3 regions of the Agaribacter flavus genome follow, and region 1 is predicted to be linked to each of the others. Evidence: predicted binding sites of a transcription regulator. Region 1 holds the regulator's gene; each other region holds the start of a gene.
The links. The regulator FliA, encoded in region 1, starts transcription of late flagellar genes. The targets are predictions, from matches to a motif close to CTAAAGNTNNNNNNNNNNNNGCCGATA.
Positions count from the first base shown of each region.

Region 2: the regulator FliA is predicted to act here: its motif matches at 3,855-3,881, upstream of flgM (flagellar biosynthesis anti-sigma factor FlgM).
Region 3: the regulator FliA is predicted to act here: its motif matches at 2,462-2,488, upstream of ACFOHL_RS02985 (flagellar protein MotY).

Region 1 is NZ_JBHRSW010000004.1:454,983-462,397, reverse strand. It holds gene flhF (flagellar biosynthesis protein FlhF) at 1-846, shown strand, start outside; gene ACFOHL_RS02065 (MinD/ParA family protein) at 843-1,694, shown strand; gene ACFOHL_RS02060 (RNA polymerase sigma factor FliA) at 1,705-2,433, shown strand; gene cheY (chemotaxis response regulator CheY) at 2,472-2,855, shown strand; gene ACFOHL_RS02050 (protein phosphatase CheZ) at 2,882-3,643, shown strand; gene ACFOHL_RS02045 (chemotaxis protein CheA) at 3,656-5,938, shown strand; gene ACFOHL_RS02040 (ParA family protein) at 6,242-7,006, shown strand; gene ACFOHL_RS02035 (chemotaxis protein CheW) at 7,010-7,415, shown strand, end outside.
Region 2 is NZ_JBHRSW010000015.1:30,505-37,919, reverse strand. It holds gene ACFOHL_RS09615 (ligand-binding sensor domain-containing diguanylate cyclase) at 1-2,878, opposite strand, end outside; gene flgN (flagellar export chaperone FlgN) at 3,002-3,436, opposite strand; gene flgM (flagellar biosynthesis anti-sigma factor FlgM) at 3,488-3,817, opposite strand; gene flgA (flagellar basal body P-ring formation chaperone FlgA) at 3,972-4,682, opposite strand; gene ACFOHL_RS09595 (chemotaxis protein CheV) at 4,822-5,757, shown strand; gene ACFOHL_RS09590 (CheR family methyltransferase) at 5,759-6,586, shown strand; gene flgB (flagellar basal body rod protein FlgB) at 6,689-7,087, shown strand; gene flgC (flagellar basal body rod protein FlgC) at 7,090-7,415, shown strand, end outside.
Region 3 is NZ_JBHRSW010000005.1:192,033-199,447, reverse strand. It holds gene ACFOHL_RS03005 (Fe-Mn family superoxide dismutase) at 56-640, opposite strand; gene ACFOHL_RS03000 (Grx4 family monothiol glutaredoxin) at 890-1,213, shown strand; gene ACFOHL_RS02995 ((2Fe-2S)-binding protein) at 1,251-1,445, opposite strand; gene rnt (ribonuclease T) at 1,734-2,351, opposite strand; gene ACFOHL_RS02985 (flagellar protein MotY) at 2,638-3,444, shown strand; gene glpQ (glycerophosphodiester phosphodiesterase) at 3,441-4,421, opposite strand; gene ACFOHL_RS02975 (TonB-dependent receptor plug domain-containing protein) at 4,859-7,415, shown strand, end outside.

The DNA.
Region 1 (7,415 bases):
GAAGAGCGCAAACGTCGCAACAATCCTGTACATCATTATCTCCATGAACAGCTAATAGGTATGGGGATCAGTGAGCAACTGTGTCAACAGTTTATTAATTTCTTGCCTCACCAGATTGACGAAAAAGAAGGTTGGAAGTATTTGCTCAATCTGCTGTCGAATCGCTTAGTTGTGGGTAGTAATGACATACTAAACCAAGCGGGTATCGTGGCATTAGTTGGTCCGACTGGCACAGGTAAAACGACAACGCTTGCGAAATTGGCAGCGAAGTATGCACAAAAATATGGATCAGATCAGGTTGCTCTGATAACCATTGATACATACCGAATTGCAGCGTTTGAGCAACTTGCTACCTATGGCCGTATTATTGGTTGTAGCGTGAAAAAGGCACAAAATGCTGATGAGCTAAATCAGATTCTCTACCAAATGCGCAATAAGCGTTTAATTCTGATTGATACAGCAGGGTTCAGTCAGCGAGATGCGAGACTCATAGAGCAATTAAATGAGTATGAAAATGGTTTATCCGTAGATATCAAAAAGTATCTAGTGTTGCCTGCAGGCTCTCAATACAAAGTGCTAAATGAAACAGTAAAAACATACAGCCACACAGATATTCGCGGTTGCATTTTCTCCAAGCTGGACGAATGTTACAGCTTGGGCGAGGCATTGAGTGTTGTGATTGAAAATGATTTATCATTGAGCTATGTTACAGATGGTCAACGCGTTCCGGAAGACATCAAACTGGCTGACTCAGGTAACCTGACACTTGTCGCAGCTAAACTTTATAAAAAATATGGATTGCCTCAACAACCGCGTAATCCACTAGCGAGTGCTGGTGGTTTATGATGGTAGATCAAGCGAGTAGCTTAAGACGAATGAATCAGTCCAAACAGATTAAAGTAGTCGCAGTCACCGGTGGTAAAGGTGGCGTTGGCAAAACAAACCTTACCCTCAATTTGGCGATTGCCTCTGCCAAACGCGGATCCCGTGTTTTGGTCTTAGATGCGGATTTAGGCTTGGCAAACGTTGATGTCATGCTGGGTTTACGCGTGGATCGCAATTTATCACACGTCCTTTCTGGCGATTGCACACTCGATGAAATACTGGTCACAGGCCCACACGGTGTAAAAATCGCACCGGCTACCTCTGGTACGCAGTCCATGGCAGAACTCGGTGCCAGAGAGCACGCTGGACTAATACGCGCGTTTGGCGAATTGCAAACGCCTATCGATATGCTGCTGGTTGATACTGCAGCGGGTATATCAGACATGGTGGTCAGCTTTTCTCGGGCAGCACAAGACGTCATTATCGTAGTATGTGACGAGCCAACTTCACTAACTGACGCCTATGCACTAATAAAAATACTCAACCGCGAGCACGGCGTATTTAACTTCAAAGTTGTCGCCAATATGGTGAGGAGTGAGCGCGAAGGTCAAGAATTATTCAATAAACTGTCGAAGGTGACAGGGCGGTTTCTCGATGTAGCCTTAGAGCTAGTGAGCATCGTACCCTTTGACGAAAATGTGCGTAAATCGATACGCAAGCAAACAGCCATTGTCGATGCATATCCAGCTTCTGGAGCGGCGAAAGCCATCAATCAACTAGCGGAAAACGTCGCGTCGTGGCCTGTGCCGATTCAAGCCGGTGGGCATCTCGAGTTCTTCATCGAGAATTTAGTGTCTTTGCAAGACTAGGTAAGCAAAAGTGAGTAATAAAGTGACAGTATATCAACAGCAAATAGACAAAAATCAGCTTGTCGAAAGACACGCGCCGCTGGTTAAGAGGATTGCACACCACTTGATGGCAAGGTTACCTGCTAGTGTGTTAATAGATGACTTGATTCAATCGGGCATGATTGGCTTATTAGAAGCGGCTCGAAATTTTGATGGCTCTAAAGGAGCGAGCTTTGAAACCTTTGCAGGCATCCGTATTCGCGGAGCGATGTTAGATGAAATCCGCAAGGGAGACTGGACGCCGCGCTCAGTGCATAAAAATTCTCGCGCCATTACCGAAGCAATCAATACCGTCGAAAGAGAAACGGGGAGAGACGCGCGCGATAACGAAGTAGCAGAAAAACTAAATGTTTCTTTGCAAAGCTATCATCAAATGTTGAATGAGGTAAATGCCGGAAAACTCGTTGGAATTGAAGACCTTGGCGTATCTGAAGACGTATTGACGAACGAAGAAACCAAGGGATCTGACCGTCCTTTTGAAGAAATGATGCAAGGATCATTTCAGAAAGCGCTGGCTCGGGCGATAACTACATTACCAGAGCGTGAAGCGATTGTTTTATCGTTGTATTACGACGAAGAGTTAAATTTACGTGAAATTGGTGAAGTACTTGAAGTAAGTGAGTCAAGAGTGAGTCAAATTCACAGTCAAGCGATGCTTAAGCTCAAAGCTAAAATGCAATCGTGGCGTACGGCTGAATAGAGTTATACAGATAATATTATTCCACATTGGAGGTAGTTTTGGATAAGAATATGAAAATCCTCGTTGTTGATGATTTTTCAACAATGCGGCGAATCATTAAAAACCTATTGAAAGATCTAGGGTTTACCAATATCCAGGAAGCAGATGACGGCAATACAGCGTTGCCGATGTTACAACAAGGCGATTTCGACTTTGTAGTGACCGATTGGAACATGCCCGGCATGCAAGGTATAGACTTGCTTCGCGCGATTCGATCAGACGACAAGCTAAAGCACTTACCCGTGTTAATGGTAACGGCTGAAGCCAAAAAAGAACAAATTGTTGCTGCAGCGCAAGCTGGGGTGAACGGTTATGTAGTTAAACCTTTCACAGCAGCAACGCTGAAAGAGAAACTGGACAAGATTTTCGAACGTCTAGGCTAAGCACATTACTAATAGAGGTTTAGGCTATGACAAACGAAACTGCCTTGATTTCGCTTGAAGAAGCGAAAGAACTTGTGGCCTATTTGGAAAGCGGCGACATTGGTTCAGCAAATGATATCGTTCACAGTGCGTCTTTGCGAGAATCGACAGAGTTGTTTTCTGAGGTAGGTAAACTGACCCGTCAACTGCACGATTCTTTAGTTAACTTTCAGTTAGACGAAAAGTTGACACAAATTACAAATACGGCCATTCCAGATGCACAATCTCGCCTTGAGTACGTCATTGAAGAGACGGAAAAAGCGGCCAACTCAACTATGGATGCGGTAGAGCGAAGTATGCCGCTTGCCGAACAACTCAACGACAGGCTAACTGGACTTATTCCAAACTGGAAAAAGCTCATGAATCGTCAGATCGAACTCGGTGAATTTAAGTCGCTTTGCTACGAGCTTGACGATCTACTCAGCGATGCGCAAAAGGACTCTGCGTCACTCAACTCAATGTTAACCGAAGTGTTGATGGCACAGGGTTATCAAGACCTGACTGGGCAAGTGATCCGCAGGGTTATCGAGTTGGTGAGTGAAGTGGAAGATGGCTTGGTCGAAATGTTGGCCACGTTTAGTGAAGAAACAGACGCAAACCAAGCTGCCAAAAAAGATAAAGCTCAACCTTCTGACAAATCTGACGATAAGGTTAAAGCCGAAGGGCCAATTCTCAACGCAGAAGGTCGTGACGATGTTGCGCAAAACCAAGATGACGTTGACGATTTGTTGTCTAGTTTAGGATTTTAGGGGAGACATTCAATGTCATTTGAGGTCGACGAGGATATTTTACAAGATTTTCTAGTTGAAGCAGGGGAGATACTTGAGCAACTCCAAGAGCAACTGGTTGATTTAGAAAATAATCCAGAAGATGCAGACTTGCTAAACGCGATTTTTCGCGGATATCACACGGTAAAAGGCGGCGCTGGATTTTTATCGTTGACCGAACTTGTAGACATTTGTCACGGTGCGGAAAATGTATTCGATATAATGCGAAACGGACAACGCACCCTTACTCCTGAATTGATGGATGTCATTTTGCAGGCAACCGATGTTGTTGTCGATATGTTTGAAAATGTAAAGGCGAGAGAGCCACTTGAAGCAGCGCCCGCAGAACTCATCGAAGTGCTGCACAAGTTAAGCGAGCCAGAAGTAGAAGGCGAAAACATTTTTGACACCGAAGAAACTGAGTCCGTTGAGGTAGTAGAAGAAGAGCAAGACGAAATTCAAGCAGAGGATACTGACGAGCCAGTTGTCGAGGAATCGTCCTCTGTGACACCTGCTAAAAGTGAATCTGAAAACGAATCTATCGAAGAAATTACTGAAGATGAATTTGAAGCACTACTTGATGAATTACACGGCGACGGTGCCCCCGGTGCCAAAAAACAAAGTGCTCAAACAGATAACACAGATACACAGACTGAAGCTAGCAAAGCTGAAAGTGCTACTAGCAACAGTGACGATATTACCGACGATGAGTTTGAAGCGTTATTAGACGAGCTGCACGGTGAGGGTCGCTTTGATGCTGGCAGTGAGAAACCTGCTGAAGCAGAAAACAAAGCAGCAAGCAAAGCTGGCGCTGATGACGAAATCACAGATGAAGAATTTGAGGCGCTACTCGATGATTTGCATGGCACAGGCAAAGGGCCAGCGGTAAAAGCAGAAAAACCTGCAGAGTCATCGCCCGATAGCGATAAGGTAAAAGGCGATAAAAACACAGCGAGTAGTCAAACAGAAAACAAACCTGCGGAAGAGACAAAAGCAAAAGCGAGCGCCAAGAAATCTGTCAAGAAAGAAGAAAAGCCTGCGCCGGCGAAAGCCGACGTGAAAAAGCCGGCTGCACCCGCTGCCGCTAAAAAAGCCGAGAATAAACCCGCTCCTGCTCAAGCAGAAACCACGGTGCGTGTCGATACCAAACGCTTGGATCAAATCATGAACATGGTGGGTGAGCTTGTGCTTGTCCGAAATCGCTTGTTGAGCTTAGGGATCAACCTCAACGACGAGAGTATGTCAAAAGCCATCGCGAATTTAGATGTCGTAACGGGTGATTTGCAAGGCGCGGTAATGAAGACAAGGATGCAGCCAATTAAGAAAGTATTTGGCCGTTTTCCTCGGGTTGTGCGGGACTTAGCGAGAACACTCAAAAAAGAAATTTCTTTGGTACTCGAAGGCGAAGAAACGGATTTAGACAAAAACCTTGTCGAAGCCTTGGCTGATCCTTTGGTTCACTTGGTCAGAAACTCCGTTGACCACGGTATTGAAATGCCAGACGATCGCGAACAGGCGGGCAAGCCTCGAATGGGAACCGTCAAATTAGCCGCCTCGCAAGAGGGCGACCATATCCTACTGACTATCGCGGATGATGGTAAAGGGATGGACGCTGAAAAGCTAAAAGAGATAGCGATCAGCAGGGGTGTACTGGATGCAGATTCTGCATCGAGAATGTCAGATGTCGAAGCCTTTAACCTTATTTTTGCACCAGGCTTTTCCACAAAAACAGAAATCAGCGATATTTCTGGGCGTGGTGTCGGCATGGACGTGGTTAAAACAAAAATAAACCAATTGAATGGTACGGTCAGTATCGATTCTAAATTGGGTGTTGGCACCACTTTAGAAATAAAAGTACCACTAACACTGGCTATCTTGCCTACCTTGATGATCGTCGTTGGCGATCAAACATTTGCCTTGCCACTTGGCTCGGTAAACGAAATCATCAATATGGACTTGAGCAAAACTAACACGGTCGACGGTCAGTTGACGATGATAGTGCGTTCAAAAGCCATCCCATTGTTTTATTTGAACGATTGGCTAAATCCAAATAAGCCGAGCAAAGACCGAGCCTTGGGGCATGTCGTTGTGGTGCAAATAGGCACGCAACAAGTAGGCTTTGTTGTTGATAGTTTGATTGGTCAAGAAGAAGTCGTTATCAAACCTTTGGATGCCTTGCTTCAAGGTACACCAGGCATGGCTGGCGCAACCATAACCTCCGACGGTGGTATTGCGTTGATACTAGATATTCCTAGCTTGTTGAAGCGTTACGCTTAAAACCTTACATAGATCTTTGCGGGCATCGCCTGCCTGCGTCTACCTTGAAAAATAGAGTGCACAGGCACTCTATTTGCGTATCTCGCGGATTGATTACGATGGGACGCTATTTGGACGTGCCAGCTGTTTTGCCGCAAAATCGCTGCTACTTCCAAGTCGCGTCCCAAGGTATGTTATTTATTTTAAGCCCGTAAAACATTGCAAACTTGGCCTAAATTTAGCTTGTATAAGGTGTTGTTGACGCTAAAACTGCGTGAAAATGCAGCGCAATGAGTAATAAAGTTGTACGGGAAACGAGCACAAATGCAAGTATGGACAGTGGTGAATCAAAAAGGTGGGGTTGGCAAAACCACAAGCGCTGCTTCTCTGGCAGGCAGCTTGATATCGCAAGGGTATAAGGTCTTGTTGCTTGATTTGGATCCCCATGCTTCGCTGAGCTATTACTTTAAAGTCGAGCAAAATTCCTCCCCTAACTTATATGACTATTTTTTGTCAGAAGCGGATACCGACGTATCAAAGCTTGTTAAGCAAACTAGGCATACTGCGCTTGATGTTTTACCCGCGATTGGCAGTATGGCAACGCTGGATCGGCAATTGGGGCAAGCAGAGGGGAAAGGTTTGGTCATCAAAAATCTTTTGGCACATGTGAAGAAACAGTATGATGTCGTTATTATTGACTGCCCACCGGTATTAGGGGTATTGATGGTGAATGGATTAATGGCCTGTAATACTGTGATTATCCCTACGCAGACTGAATATCTAGCGATTCGAGGTCTCAATAAAATGTTACAAACCCTAGATTTATTGGCGCCGATGATGACTGAAAAACCTGTCATAAAAATTGTAGCGACAATGTTCGATCGTCGTTTAAAAGCTTGTCAGCAAGCATACAAAGCGCTCAGACAGGAATTTAAATCGCTATTGTGGCAGGGCTACATACCAACCGACACTAAGTTTAGAGAAGCCAGCCAAAAAGGCTTGGCTATTTGCGACTTAGACGCGACAAGTAGAGGTAGCTTTGCCTATGAGAAACTATGCAATGATTTGCTAAAAGAACGCAGACAATAAACTATGCCCGAATCAAAAGAAAGCGACTTACTATCTTCTTATTTTAGTGCTTTGACGAGTATCCAAAGTACTGAGAGCGAGACTGACAAAGAAGCGCTATCACGCGCTGAAAAATTGCTTAAGCAAGCAAGTGTATCTGCTGATTTATCTGATAAAGAGCTTGATAGTAAAGATATTGGCACATCGGCCGAAACAATGGGTATACAGCTTGTTTCTGCACCAGAACTGTCGCTGGAAAAACGTTTACCCAGTACTTTTCAAGCATTATTTTTTGAAGTTGCGGGCATTAAGTTGGCGATTCCACTAGTTGAGCTAGGCGGCATCCACGAGATGAAAAAATTGACACCTCTTCCGGGTAAAGCAGATTGGGTGTTAGGTGTGCTGATTAAAGGCAGCGAAAAGTTAAACT
Region 2 (7,415 bases), on a different contig from region 1:
TCAACGATATCGTTCGCTCACTCGCTGTCAGTAATTGTTCGGAAACAGTCTTTCTCAACTTTTCAGCAATACAGGTGCTGACTTCTAACTCAGTAGCTGGCAATAAAATGATGAATTCTTCGCCGCCCCAGCGAGAAAAAACATCGGAAGATCTTAATTGGCTTTTCACAAAATCTGACAATTTGTTTAAAACAATATCACCTATTTCGTGGCCGTATGAATCATTCACTTTTTTAAAGAAGTCGATATCAAACATAATGATTGAGCTGGCTAGCTGTGTTCGTGTTTGTGCAGCGTAGTCGCGCGCTGCCGCTTGGTTAAAGCCTCTTCGATTTAGAATACCGGTGAGTGGGTCTAGGGTAACAAGCTCGCGCAGTCGCATGTTTGCTTCTGTTAGCGCGCTGGTTTTTTCTTCAACTAATTTAGTTAATCGAGCAGACTGACGCTCTAGACTATAAACTCGCCATTTGTAGAGGATATACAAAAAGCCAAAGCTGGCTAAGACGAATACCATAATGACCGGCTTTCGCTGCCACCAAGGCGGAGTAACTTCAATTTGTAATGTTGCGGGTGTACCGGACCATTCGCCATAGGGGTTGGTCGATTTCACTTGCAGTTGATAATAACCTGCAGAAAGGTTGGTAAAAGTTAGCTCTTGTTTGTCGGTTTCAATTTCTCGCCAATGCTTATCGAAACCAAGTAAACGATAGGCATATTTGATTTTGTTGGGTGCATTGTATTCAATTGCTGCAAAGCCGATTGACATCATGATGACATCGGGTGATACGTGCATCGAGTCGAGAGGTTTAAGAAGGTGATGAGCTAACGAGTGGGTTTCGTCATGAGCATGTTGACTGCCATGAGAAATAGTACTGAACTTTGTAAATTGTACTAATGGCTGTCCTTTGGGCTTGAGTATCTCACTCGGGTGAAAATAGCTTAAACCCGATACGCCAGGAAAAAATATTCTTCCAAACTTGTCTGTCGCATGAGCACCAATAAAATACCCAGAGGAATTCACGCCTGTATAGCCATCAAAAAACTCTATTCTGCTTAAGTCCCGACTTATTTTAACAATGTTTTTGTTGGTGCTGAGCCAAATGTTACCTAGGTCATCCTGTTCCATGGCTCCAATTGATAAGGTTGCAATGGGCGTGTCTGTAAATAAGCGCGTAAAAGAAGCATTGGTGTTCTCCGCTGCAGTACTCATTCGTTCGACACCTTTGCCTAGTGTGCCCAATAGATAATCACCATCAGATAACGCCAATACAGACGTGATGGCCTGAGCGTGGAGTGAGTTTTCTCCATTTGCACGAAAATGCGCGACTATGCCATTTTCTTGTTCGAGTACGTACAAGCCATCTATTGTCGAGGCGAATATTTGGTTACCGTGAGTTGACAATATATAAGACACATGGGGCATTGGATAACTTGCGAGTACTTGCTTTTGTTGCGGATCATAAAGCAACAAGCCTTGGTCATATGTGCCCAACCAAAGTTTTTCATTGCGTGCTTTTGCCAAGGTGTAAATTTTTGTTCCCTTTAAATCGTAGTGTTCCACTGTATTTGTAACATGGTCTATTGCACCCAAGCCCGCCGAAGACGCTAAAAATGTTAAATCCTGCGTACCACAATGACAAATTGAGGTAATGGCGTAATGCGAAATATCTTTATCAAAATCATGTGAGAAGTCATAACTAAGTTTTGCTTGTAAGTCTTCATTTAACAGCCACAAACCTTGATCCGTGGATACAAGCACATCTGACTCATTTAGGATTTCGATATCATATACGGCTTGAGCCTTTGGTATTTCGGCACGATTAAATAATGGCCGCTGATGGTTAACAATATATAAGCCAGTATCTAGTGTGCCGTAAAATATTGTTCCGTCTTTCCCTTGAAAAATTTTCAGTACGTTTTTATCTTTTACTATTGTGATAACTTGGTTGCGTTTAATAGAGTGAAAATCCTCCTGAACTAAGTTGATGCCCTTTGAGCTTGCCACCCAAATAACCCCTGTGTTTAGTTGAATGAGGTCGTTTACTTGTGGACTCAATAGTCCTTGTTGAACAGATAAGTTTCGAATGCTTTGAGGCAAATGTGACTTATCAAACGTGATCTGAAATACCCCACTATTGCTACTTCCTGCCCAAATACGTCCTGCCTTGTCTATTATGATACGCGTCAGACTTTTGTTATTTAAAAGAGGTGGGAGCCATTCTTTAGTTTGGGAGTTGAAGCGATGTAAACCGGTTTTACTGCTCAGATACACAATATTGTTTTTGCTCACTACATCAGTTGTGTCAACTGCGTCACTGACTAAGCGAATGTGCATGGTTTTGTCAGTGTTAGTGTCAGTGTTTGGTGTGCCGATAAACAGCCCTTTATTGGTACCAATCCAAAGATGACTTTTTTCGTCAAAGTACAAAGCTCTCACTACAATAGAGGCTTGCTCGGTATTTGCTTGCGGCAATGGAATACTTTCCAGCTGTCCGCTGTTGGCATCTAGCTTGTCTAAGCCTGCCATAGTGGCAATCCAAAGATCATTGGATTGTTTATGTATTGTGAGGTCGTAAACTAAGTTACCCGAAAGCTTATTCCTCAAGCTGGGAATGTCGTCGATTGAGATTAGCTCTTTGCCGTTAAACTTGTCGATTCCCGCTTGTGTCCCCAACCATAAGTTGCCATGAATATCCTGAGCAATGCTTGTTACCGATATTTGCGACAACCCATCTTGGATACCTATGTTTCTGGTTTGAAAGTTTGATGTTGAAGCGAATGAAAAACTTGACGTGAATAAGGCAGTGAAAAGCAGCAAGCGCTTGACATAAAAACGCCATATGTGTTGTTCGAGAGAATACAGCTTTTTCGCTATCAACCAATATCTCACTAATCTTGATTAATGATTGTATAAAAAACGATCAGTTTGAGAATGGTATGATTAAAGTGAGGTAAGTACAAACCTTTCAAAATATAAGGCGATTATATCAAGGGAGGGCGCTTAGACGCTTATCCCTTTGCTGCTGGCGTCGCCGGTGGTGCGTCCAGCTTTATCATAGGTCATACTCTCTCGAGCTCGAAGTTCTAACATCGTATTGCGTAAATGTACGAGTTTGAGCTGCCCTTGTTCTACTGACTTTGCATTGATTTGGGTGAGATATTTGCACTCTTCTAAAGTACTTTTGCAAAGCTCAAGAAGCTCATTACACGCATTATCAACACTGTTGCCCGTGTCGACAGTTCTTTTATATAGTATTTCGACAGCTTGGTCTTGAGATTCAATCTGGCTGAGTAAGCTCTCTTTTTTAGTAAGAAGCTGCATCAGGGTTTCTGGCTCTCGAGACGATATCAAGTGTAACTCTTGCTCGAGTGTTGCTTTTAAGTCATTCAACAATTCTGATTGCTTACTGATTGCGTTTTCTAAGCTGCTCGCCATAAATCCTTCCTAGCATACTGCCTTGTCTTGAGCGTAGTTCAATAGTGTAAACTACGCTTTTACGCCTAATATTTGCGCTTCAAGCACTGCTATTTTCTTTGCTAATGCTTCTGGGTTTACGCGGTACTCACCATCTGAAATAGCTTTCTTCAAGCGTTCAACCTTTTCTTGATTAACCGGCGCTTCAGAGCCTTTTTTCTGAACACTAGTCAATTGTTGCGCAGATTGTGTTAACGAAACAGAATCTTGCTTAGGTGCAGACGCTGCTTGGTTAGTATTTGCAACTGATGCAGAAGACGTTTGCCCTTGCGCTTGTTGTTGCGCGAGCTTTTGCGCTTCCAGCTGCGGTTTTGCAGTATTGTTTATATTGTTTATTGCCATAATAAGTTCACCACCAAATTATTACCTCTGTACTGGGTATCGGCCATAGCTAAAAAAACTTTAGTACCAAAACTGACATTTTTTTGTCGTTTTTTCAATTGCCTTTATCTCATACGATTGAATTAGCACTAAACGTGCCACACTGGTCTTACACTCAGATATTTACTTCGACTTGTGTACTTGTCACAACACGAGCATTGATCTGCCTTGAAGATGAGGTATTCTCTACTCGTATAGTCTCGCCTACCACGCCGTCCTCCAATGCAATGCCGCTTGTTTTTACCGCCAGTCCGCCCACATTTGCACTCACGGTAATGCGATCGCCTTTGCAGACAAAGCAGAGCATATTACTGGTTATGATTGTCCCTTCACGTACTCTGCGCTTGAGCCTGGCACCAATCAGCATGTCGGGTACAGCATAAGTCGACCCTCTTAAACGACTTTTATCTATATCGGCAGGAGTCAGGTTATTTTCAGATAATATTGCGCCAGGGCTCAAGGCACCAGAAGATACTATGACTGTTTGCTTCCTTTTTATGGTCACATGCACATAGGTGAACCAGTTCAAATGGCGGCATTCCACTTTTACGGGTACGGACGAAAGCCTAGTGTCGTAATTATTGGTAGAAAAAACATACCTTTCTTCACAGTCGGGAAGAGGGATGCGAGGATCGAGTTTTTTTACTTCTACATGAATGTCATCGTCCGACCCGTCAATGAGTGCTCGAATGACGAATTCTTCCACTTCAACGCGGATTTTTTCTGCTTTGTCGGTGCTCGCGGTAGCATCATGCATAAAAATCAAAAATAAAGTAAAGACAAGCACAGTTGATGTCGATAACTTCATACAAAGGTGCAATTGCATAAGCTTTCCTCAATAGGTAGTTCGATGACAGTTGAGCCATAAAGCCAAAATTTTGGCTATTATTAACGTATTCATCTTGCGTTTTGGTTATCAACTTGATCAACGCAACTTTCATGCCGTATTAATTTTCGGAGGCCATATGTCGGGTATAATGGATTCGGTTAACCAGCGCACGCAGTTGGTAGGGCAAAACAGATTGGAGCTGCTATTATTTAGGCTCAACTCAAATCAACGTTTTGGTATCAATGTGTTTAAAGTCCGTGAAGTGCTGCAATGCCCTGCACTCACGTCTATACCAAAACTTAATAGCCTAGTTAGAGGTGTTGCACACATACGTGGGCAAACCATTTCTGTTATCGATTTATCCATGGCAACAGGAGGCGCTCCGATTGAAGATTTGGCCTCAGCTTTTATTATCATTGCTGAATACAATCGGTCGGTTCAAGGTTTCCTTGTTGGCTCAGTAGAGCGCATTATCAATACTAACTGGGATGCTATTATGCCGCCGCCTCAGGGTACAGGTAAAGCCAGTTATTTAACCGCTGTAACCGAAGTAGACAAAGAGTTGATTGAAATTCTCGACGTCGAAAAAATCCTAAACGAGATTTCACCCCTTTCGGCTGACGTCAGCCAAGAGTTAGCAGACAATGTCGATGTGTCTAAAAGTGATGGCAAAATTATATTTATCGCTGATGACTCTTCGGTGGCTAGAAATCAAGTAAAAAAAGCACTTACGACTCTGGGCCTAGAGATAGAATCCGCGAAAAATGGCTTAGAGGCACTCAAGCGTCTTAAAGAAATTGCAGAAGAGACCGGTGATGTGACAGACAAAGTGGGTGTATTGGTATCTGATATTGAAATGCCTGAGATGGATGGCTACACACTGACAGCAGAAATAAAAAATACACCAGAACTCGCACGCTTACATGTGGTATTGCATACCTCACTAAGTGGTGTGTTTAATCAGGCAATGGTACAGAAAGTTGGCGCTGATGATTTTATTGCTAAGTTCCATCCAGACGAGTTAGCAGGCGCGGTGCAAAAATGGTTACAAACTGACTTGAAGGCAAAATAAATTGCAAAATGAAATTTCAGAGCGCGCATACTCGGATTTTGCTGCGTTTCTAAAAAACAAGTTAGGGATAACGCTGGGTGAAAACAAACAATATCTCGCCAAAAGCCGCTTATCTATCGCGATGCGAGAGTTTGACTTTGATGACGTAAACAAATTCATCGAAGCCATACTTCGCGGGCATAACCGCTCAATGGTCGAACGAGCACTAGAATCGATGACAACGAATGAGACGTTTTGGTTTAGGGATGTTTATCCCTTTGAAAACCTTAAGCAAAGTATCTTGCCTAAGATTGCGAAAACTAAACGCAGTATTCGCATTTGGAGTGCCGCATGCTCTCATGGACAAGAAGCATACAGTATTGCCATGACTTTATTAGAATACAATCGCCTTAATCCTAGTCTGGCATTCACGAATATGGAAATATTGGCATCTGACATTTCAGACGCAGTGCTCAACACGGCAAAAGCCGGAATATACGATGAACTGTCTGTGTCAAGGGGCTTATCTGCTGAAATGAAGAGCAAGTATTTCAGTCACAATGCTGATAATACTTGGACAATTAAACCGGAAGTTAAGCGACTCGTTACTTTTAAAAAACAGAACTTGTTAGAGAGTTACAGCAGTCAAGGGAGTTTTGACCTTGTTTTTTGTCGAAATGTCTTGATATATTTTGACGACAAAGACAAGGCAAACATCCTGCAAAAAATTTCCGCCCAGTTGCCTGTTGGGGGTATTGTAGTACTTGGTGCTGCGGAGTCGATTCCGAGTAAACAGGACAATTTTAAAATGGAAAAACTGCCACAAGGCCTTTACTACGTGAAGCAATAGCTTTAACGCAGCATTTCCAATCAAAGTATTCCATTCTCAATTACATTTCTGGCATAGGCTTTGCTGACAGGTTACTCATAAGCATTAACAGTGAGTAATCTGATGGCAATAAGTTTAGACAGGCTCGTAGGCTTTCATCACAAAGCGCTGCAAATTCGTTCTGACAAAATGGAAGTGATCGCAGGTAACTTGGCCAACGCAAATACCCCAGGCTACAAAGCTCGCGACATAAATTTTCAGCAAGCAATGAAATCCGCACAGTACGGACAAACTAAACTTACCACGACTCACGAAAAACATATCGAAGCTAGCAAGCAATCGCAGTTTGATATCGACTTCCGTATTCCAGACCAGCCAGATACAGGGGATGGGAATACGGTCGATGTGCAAAAAGAACGAAACGCCTTTTTGGAAACAGGTATGCGCTACCAATCAGGTTTGACTTTGCTTAGTGGTAAGTTTAGCGGCATGAAAAAAGCCCTTAGCAGTGGAGGTCAATAGCCATGAGTTTATTTAATGTAATGAACATTTCTTCAACGGGTATGGCGGCAGAGAATGTCCGTCTGAATACGACGGCGAGTAATATTGCCAATGCAAATAGTGTCAGTAGCAGTTATGAAGACACTTATAAAGCGCGTCATCCCGTTTTTGCAGCTGCCTTAGATAAAGCATCGCATGACATGACAAAAGGAGTGGGGGTGGATGTATTGGGTGTGGTTGAAAGTGAACGTCCCTTGCAAATTGAATACGCCCCACACAACCCAAAGGCCGATGAAAATGGCTACATTTATAAACCCAACGTGAACATTGTCGAAGAAATGGCAGACAT
Region 3 (7,415 bases), on a different contig from region 1:
TATTGTAGACGCCTACAAAAAGATAATGTTTTTAGCTGATTCTGTTTGCAAACACTTATGCAGAGAAGTTCTCAGCAGCAAAATCCCAATTTACAAGCGACCAGAAACCTTCTAGGTAGTTTGGACGAACATTGCGATAATCGATGTAGTAAGCGTGCTCCCACAAATCAACGGTGATAAGAGGTACGACACCTTCTTCAGTGATTGGTGTGCCAGCATTGCTTGTGTTAACGATATCTAAACTACCATCTGCTGTTTTTACTAACCAAGTCCAGCTTGAACCAAAATTGTTTACCGCTTTATCATTGAACGCAGCTTTAAACTCAGCAAATGATCCCCACTTGGCGTTGATAGCGTCTGCAACATCGCCAGTAGGCTCACCGCCACCGTTGGGGCTTAAGCTATTCCAGTAAAAGGTGTGATTCCAGATTTGTGCAGCATTGTTGAATACACCGCCGTCACTTGTTTTAACAATCTCTTCTAAGGACTTATCTGCAAGTTCAGTTCCTTCGATTAAACCGTTTAGTTTAGTCACGTACGTGGCGTGATGTTTACCGTGGTGAAATTCAAGCGTTTCAGCCGAAATATGTGGTTCCAATGCATTTTTTTCGTACGGTAATGCGGGTAACTCAAAAGCCATGTGTTTTCTCCATTAAGTATAAGTGTTTTCTAAGCTACTAGAGAGTAGGGGTTTGTCGTTAATTTTTAAACCCTTACGCTTATAAGTTTTTCATCTAGTACTGTTTTTTCTGTTTTTCTAGTTATCTAGATCACCGGTTATGAGATATATCTTTTATTTTGTTAAATCGCCTTGATATTCATCATTGCTGGCCTTACCTTACAGACAGTTATCACAACTGTGAATTTATCGATTTAGAAGGCGAAAAATATGGAAACAATAGATAAGATTAAAGAGCAAATTAGTGAAAACCCAGTGTTGTTATACATGAAAGGTTCGCCTAAGTTGCCAAGTTGTGGCTTTTCTTCTCAGGCTTCACAAGCACTGATGTCGTGCGGAGAGCAGTTTGCGTATGTTGACATATTGCAAAATCCGGATATCCGTGCGGAATTACCTAAGTATGCCGATTGGCCAACTTTTCCTCAGTTATGGGTCAAGGGAGAATTGATTGGCGGCTGTGATATTATTTTAGAGATGTTTCAACAAGGTGAATTGCAAACCTTGATAAAAGAAGCAGCGTCAGAAGCAGAATAATTTTATTGATAAGCGCCTGAGATAATCGGGCGTGAATTTATCCAACATTTTTAAACAATGATTCGCCTACAATAGTCGTATCGATGATATCTTGAGCCATTTCAACACACGATCCACATTGACTGCCGAGACCTAGTTTGGCTTTTAGTTCGCGCATATTGCCGATACCGTCTTCACGTACCGCTTTTTCAATTTGTGAATCTGTGATGCCGTAACACATGCAAACAAACATTATCGCTTCCTAATAAATATCATTGCAAATGATAATAGTTGTTATTCACACTTAGTGCAAGCCACTTTTGTTCTTTTTTGCGAATAATTATTATTTTCTTTACGGCGGAATTGTATTGCGCTGAATTAGGCTGAGTAGGGTCTGCTAGCATCAAAAACGCTGCAAGTATATCCATATACGCTTTAGTTTTTCGTCCATGAAAAACAAATTTTGATTCTAGAAGCCCCTACTCAACATAGTTTAATCCGGCTATGTTGTATTCTTTAATAGCAAAGCGATAAACAGCCATTATGGCCACCCACCCAAACTTTGGTAGCGGTTAATCATATAGCAAAATAATTCTGCGGTTTTCTGCGTGTCGTACAAAGCGGAATGCGCTTCATTTTGATCAAAGCTAATTCCTGCTGCTTGGCATGCTTTAACCAATACCGTTTGTCCAACACTCATTGCCGCTAAAGACGTGGTATCAAAAGAAACGAAAGGATGGAAAGGGGAGCGCTTTATATTGTGGCGCTCGATTGCCGCATTGACAAAACCTTGATCGAAAGTAGCGTTGTGAGCCACGATGACACTTCGCTGGCAGTCTGACTTTTTTTGAGCTTTGCGTATAAACTTGCACAATTCTTTAAACACCATATCTTCTGCTTTAGCGCCACGCAAGGCGCAAAAAGGATCGATACCGTTGAACTCTATGGCCGCCTTTTCGATATTGGCACCTTCAAATGGCACAACATGCTCATGGAAGCACTCATCCATTACAAAGGCATTGTCTTTTATTTTTAAGGTGATAGCGGCAATTTCCAATATAGCATCTGTATTAGCATTAAAACCCGCAGTTTCGACATCAATGATTACAGGGAAATAGCCTCTGAATCTGTCTTTCAATTGAAAAGAGGAAGTTGGCATTATTGTAGTTAGGTTCCTTGCAGAAAATATTGTCTACTTAGTAATTGCGCTACGATCGCTTTAGTTAGGCACGTAAGAGCCTAGGGTCAACAAATCATAGAATATGGGCATTAAGTTTTGTTGAATTTTTGCCGATATCTTACTCATATAGACAGACCGTATTATGACAAAAAACATGACAAAAATCTTCGTATCTGACATTTCAACGGCAAATAAATACTTAAGTGCTTTTATTCTGTTTGTTGGAGCGGCTTTTACAAATTATGCGAATCATGCAAATGCTAATATGCGAGAATATATCGCGCAAATTGATGAGTCGACTTGGACGATGTCTACACAAACAAGGTTGGTGTGTGAATTGAGTCACGATATACCAGGCTATGGACAAGCGCAATTTGTGTCTGAAGCGTCAAAACAACTTAATCTAGAGTTTACCTTAGATATGAAAAGGTTACCCGGAAAGTATGACACCGCAACATTATACTCCAAGCCACCATCGTGGATGCCAGGCGTAGCAGCGCGGCGTCTAGCGAATATGGATTTGCGTAAACAATACGATGCCGATCTTCCTGAGGAGGCAGCTTGGCAGATGTTAACTGAGCTGGAAAAAGGTTTTTTCCCGACGATCTTGTATCAAGACTGGTTAAATCCAAATGATCAAGTTGCCGTAGGCTTAAATGCGGGTAACTTTGAACCGCTATACCAAAGCTTTTCTAACTGTATTAGCAACTTACTGCCTTTTAGCTTTGAAGATATTGCGTACACGGTGCTTAGTTATAAAAAGAATAGTGCTGAATTGACTAAGTATTCTCAGCGTCGGTTGGATATGATTGGTGAGTATTTAAAAGAAGATTTGGCTCTCGACTTAGTGCTTGTCTCAGGATTTACGGACAGCTATGGTGGCAGTTGGGCAAATGAACAACTCTCTATAAAACGCGCGAATGAGATTAGAGATTACTTTGCTTCGATGGGTGTCGACAGTGATAGAATTGACGTAAATGGCTATGGCGAAAAGCGCCATATTTCTCCCAACGACACCCAATTGGATCGAGCTAAAAACCGACGTGTGGTTATTAGGATGGCAAAATCCTAAGGCACCTTATCTAGCTTCATAAATGGGAGTATATGGTCGGTGAATAGGCCGTCAACGCCGCTGCTTCGTATCCGATTAAAATACGCTTCGTCAGACATGTTGCCAAATAAGGCATCTTGTCTGTACGTGTATGGGTGAATAGTCAGCTGCGCTGCTTTAGCATAGTTTAACAAGGCTTTGGGTTTACCATGCCCATCTTCAAAAATTTGTGGTAGCCACGGGCCAATGCCATCAGCGTATTGTGCCACTTCTTCAATACCCTGTTGTGATTTCAAGGCGTCATAATTGGCTGAAGATTCTTGCCAATCATTCTCGGCCAATAACTGCACCAGCTTCACCTTACTCTTGAACTCTTGTCTAATGCGTTTCAAGCTTGGCGGGTAAAAGCATTGCACATAAATATTGGCCTCACGGCTATTTAATCCATGTTTGTTGAGTACATCCAGAGTGATTTTGGTTATGTCTATACCCTCACTTAGGTGAAATTCGGGGGATTTGATCTCGGGATAAAACCCTGTGTTTGTGCCAAATCGTTTGTTTAATTCTTTTATTAATTCGATGTGCTCTTCAAATGTAGCAATACTAAAGTACCCTGAACCGGCATAACGCTCAGGAAACACCCGCTTGCCATTTGCGTCGGTTCTTTCGTGAACTTGCAATCTCCTTAATTCTTTTAGCGTAAAATCAATCACATAGTATCTGCCGTCGCTGCGTTTTCTGCTAGGGTAAAGCAGTTCAACATTTGTCACGGTTTCTAAATGGATATCGTGCAATACAATGAGTTGCTCATCTTTGGTCGCGACCAAATCTTGCTCAATGTAGTCGGCACCTTGCATATAACTGAGCACCAGCGCTTCTTTGGTATGTTCGGGTAAAAAGCCAGATGCACCACGATGGGCAATGATGTCGAAAGCCCATAAGGTGAAGGAATAATGGCTAAGCAAAATAACAAAGATGAGTTGATTTAATTTACGCAAAAGTGACTCCAGCTTGCATATCGATATTTGCGGTAACGCGGCATACCGAGTAAAAAAATTAAAACGGAAGCGTAAAGCCCTTGTATTACCAAAAGATGAATCTGAGCATGCGATTGCCGCTGTTTGTCGCAAATGGAGGTATTTATCTTATAAATCATTTGTTTTTTATCGTATTGATCTATATAAAGATAATAGAGGCTGTTTATTTTGATTGATTCTTTTTGTTGGCTCTAAAATTGGATAGTACTTCGTTGTAGTTGGCTTATTTGGAACCACCAAACTGCACCAACTACGCCTTGTTTTATCCAATTTTAGAGCCAACAAAAAGAATCAATCAAGATAAACAGCCTCTAGTCAATTTCATATTGGCGATATGGCAAACCAAAACAAATATAACCTTGCCATATTACAGAATAATAAATAACCGGGAAAAAATCATGAAAACCTCTATGTCAAAACTCACTAAGGCAATCAGTGGTGTCTTGGCTGCTTCAGCAGTCAGTACAATGACTATCGCAGTACCCGCCTTAGCTCAAGATAACGCAGAAGAATCACAAACCGAAAATATTATTGTTACCGGCACGCGTGTAACAAATCGTTCTGCTGCAGATTCACCTGTGCCTGTTGATGTCATTGGCGGTGTAGAATTTAGACAAAATTCATCAACTGATGTGCAAGATTTATTGCGTACTTCAGTACCTTCGTTTGATGTAAACACACAGCCTATAAGTGACGCAGCAACAATCGTGCGTCCTGCTAACTTACGTGGTTTGTCGCCAGACAACGTACTGGTATTGGTTAACGGTAAGAGACGTCACCGCGGTTCAATCATCTCCTTTTTAGGTGGTGGTATTTCTGATGGCGCGCAAGGCGTGGATATCTCTGCCATTCCTTCAATGGCATTAAAGCAAGTTGAGGTTTTACGTGATGGCGCTTCGTCACAGTATGGTTCTGATGCTATTGCAGGTGTTTTGAACTTTATTCTAAAAGACAATGCTGAGGGCTTCGAAGTTCAAGCTAGATATGGTTCGACGTTCGAAGGTGACGGCGACAATTTTGTTGTATCTGCAAATGCTGGTTTGCCTTTGGGTGATGCTGGTTTCGTCAATATTACGGCCGAAATCAAAGATGTTGACGGTACAGTACGTTCTGTAGTTCGCGACGATGTCGCCTTTCAAATAGCAAATGGTTACACGCCTGTCTCTGACTTTGAACTGATCAATACTTACACCAGCGAAGTACCTCAGTATTGGGGGCAACCTGATGTAGAAGACGATATCAAGTTATTCGTTAACTCTGAATACGATATTAGTGAGCAAGCCACGGTTTACTTGTTCGGTAATTACGGCGAACGTATGGTGACAGGTGGATTCTTCTATCGTAACGTAGTGGGTGGCCCATCTAGTCAACGTGGCGGTGTTTACCGTGGCCCTTTGGTTGATCCAGCAACCGGTTTAAGAGCAGACGATGGTGTGCCTTCAGTATTGGTGGGTGATTTAGATGGTTTGGGTATGGGTGGCTCATGTATTGACGGTATCCCTCTAGGCGGTCAAGGCGGCGTGAATCCAGATCCTACGTTCTTAGCGCAGGTCACAGCTGATGACAACTGTTTCTCGTTCATCGAGACCATCCCTGCTGGTTTTGTACCGCGTTTTGGTGGAACAAACGAAGACACTGCGATTACTGTGGGTGTGAAAGGCGAGTTAAATATCGGAAACGGCTTTTATTATGATATCAGTGCACAACAGGGTTCAAACAGAACTGATTTCTTTATAAGAAATACAATCAATGCCTCATTAGGTCCAGATACGCCTAGAGACTTTGTGCCCGGTGGACAAAAACAATCAGAAACCTTGTTTAATGCAAACTTTGTTTACACACTGGATGTCGGTTTGTATTCAGATTTGAACATTGCCTTTGGTGCGGAATACAGAGAAGAAGAGTTTGATTTATATGCTGGAGATAACGCCTCTTTTGCCTTAGGACCACTTGCAGACCAAGGCTTCGCATCTAGTTCAAATGGTTTCGGCGGCTTCCCAGCAACCACTACTGCGTCTCAAGACAGTACGGCTTTCTATATTGATTTAGAAGCAGATGTTACCGAAGAGTTGACGCTACAAACGGCCGTACGTGTTGAAGACTTTAGTGAATTTGGCAATACGACTGATTTTAAACTAGCAGGTATTTACCACCTAACAGATGAAATCAGATTGCGCGCAGCTTATTCAACAGGTTTCCACGCACCCACTGCCGGTCAAGCAAATATCACTAACGTGACAACACAAAATGTGAACGGTGTGTTGGTTGACCAAGGTACCTTGCCTTTGTCTTCAGTCGCGGGGCAGCTAGCCGCAGATTTTGTTGAAAGTGCAGGTAACGGCCGTCCACAATTAGGCCCTGAAGAAGCGGTTAACTATTCCTTTGGTATTGGTTTTGATGTTGCGGGTACAAGCTGGACAGTCGATTACTACAATATTGAATTGACGGATCGTGTCGCACTAGGTGCAAATGTTGACTTCTTGTCTGCCTTGAATTTTGCTGGTGGTGCTGGCTCAGACTTCGCTACTGTGTCAGAAGCGTTGACCACACTTGATGCACAAGGCGTGATTAATCGTCAAGATTTCTTGGGCTTGGATGACCTCTCTGAATTTAGATTCTTCTCTAACAGTTTCGGTACCACCACAACTGGTATTGACATCGTTGGTAACATCGATTTTGATTTCATGGGTGGTGATTCGCGAATCACGGTTGCAGCTAACTATAACGAGACCGAAGTAGATAGTGTCGGTACAGTTAATCCGATTAGCGCTGGACGTGTGAATGCAATTGAAGATTTGCTGCCTAATACGCGAGGCAATATCTCATGGAGCCACACTGACGGTAACATCAGAACGTTACTTCGTGCCGTGTATTACGGTGGATGGGATGATACTGGAAACGGTGTTCCCGGCATTGGTGCAGAAGTCCTAATTGATGCACAAGTAGCTTACCGCA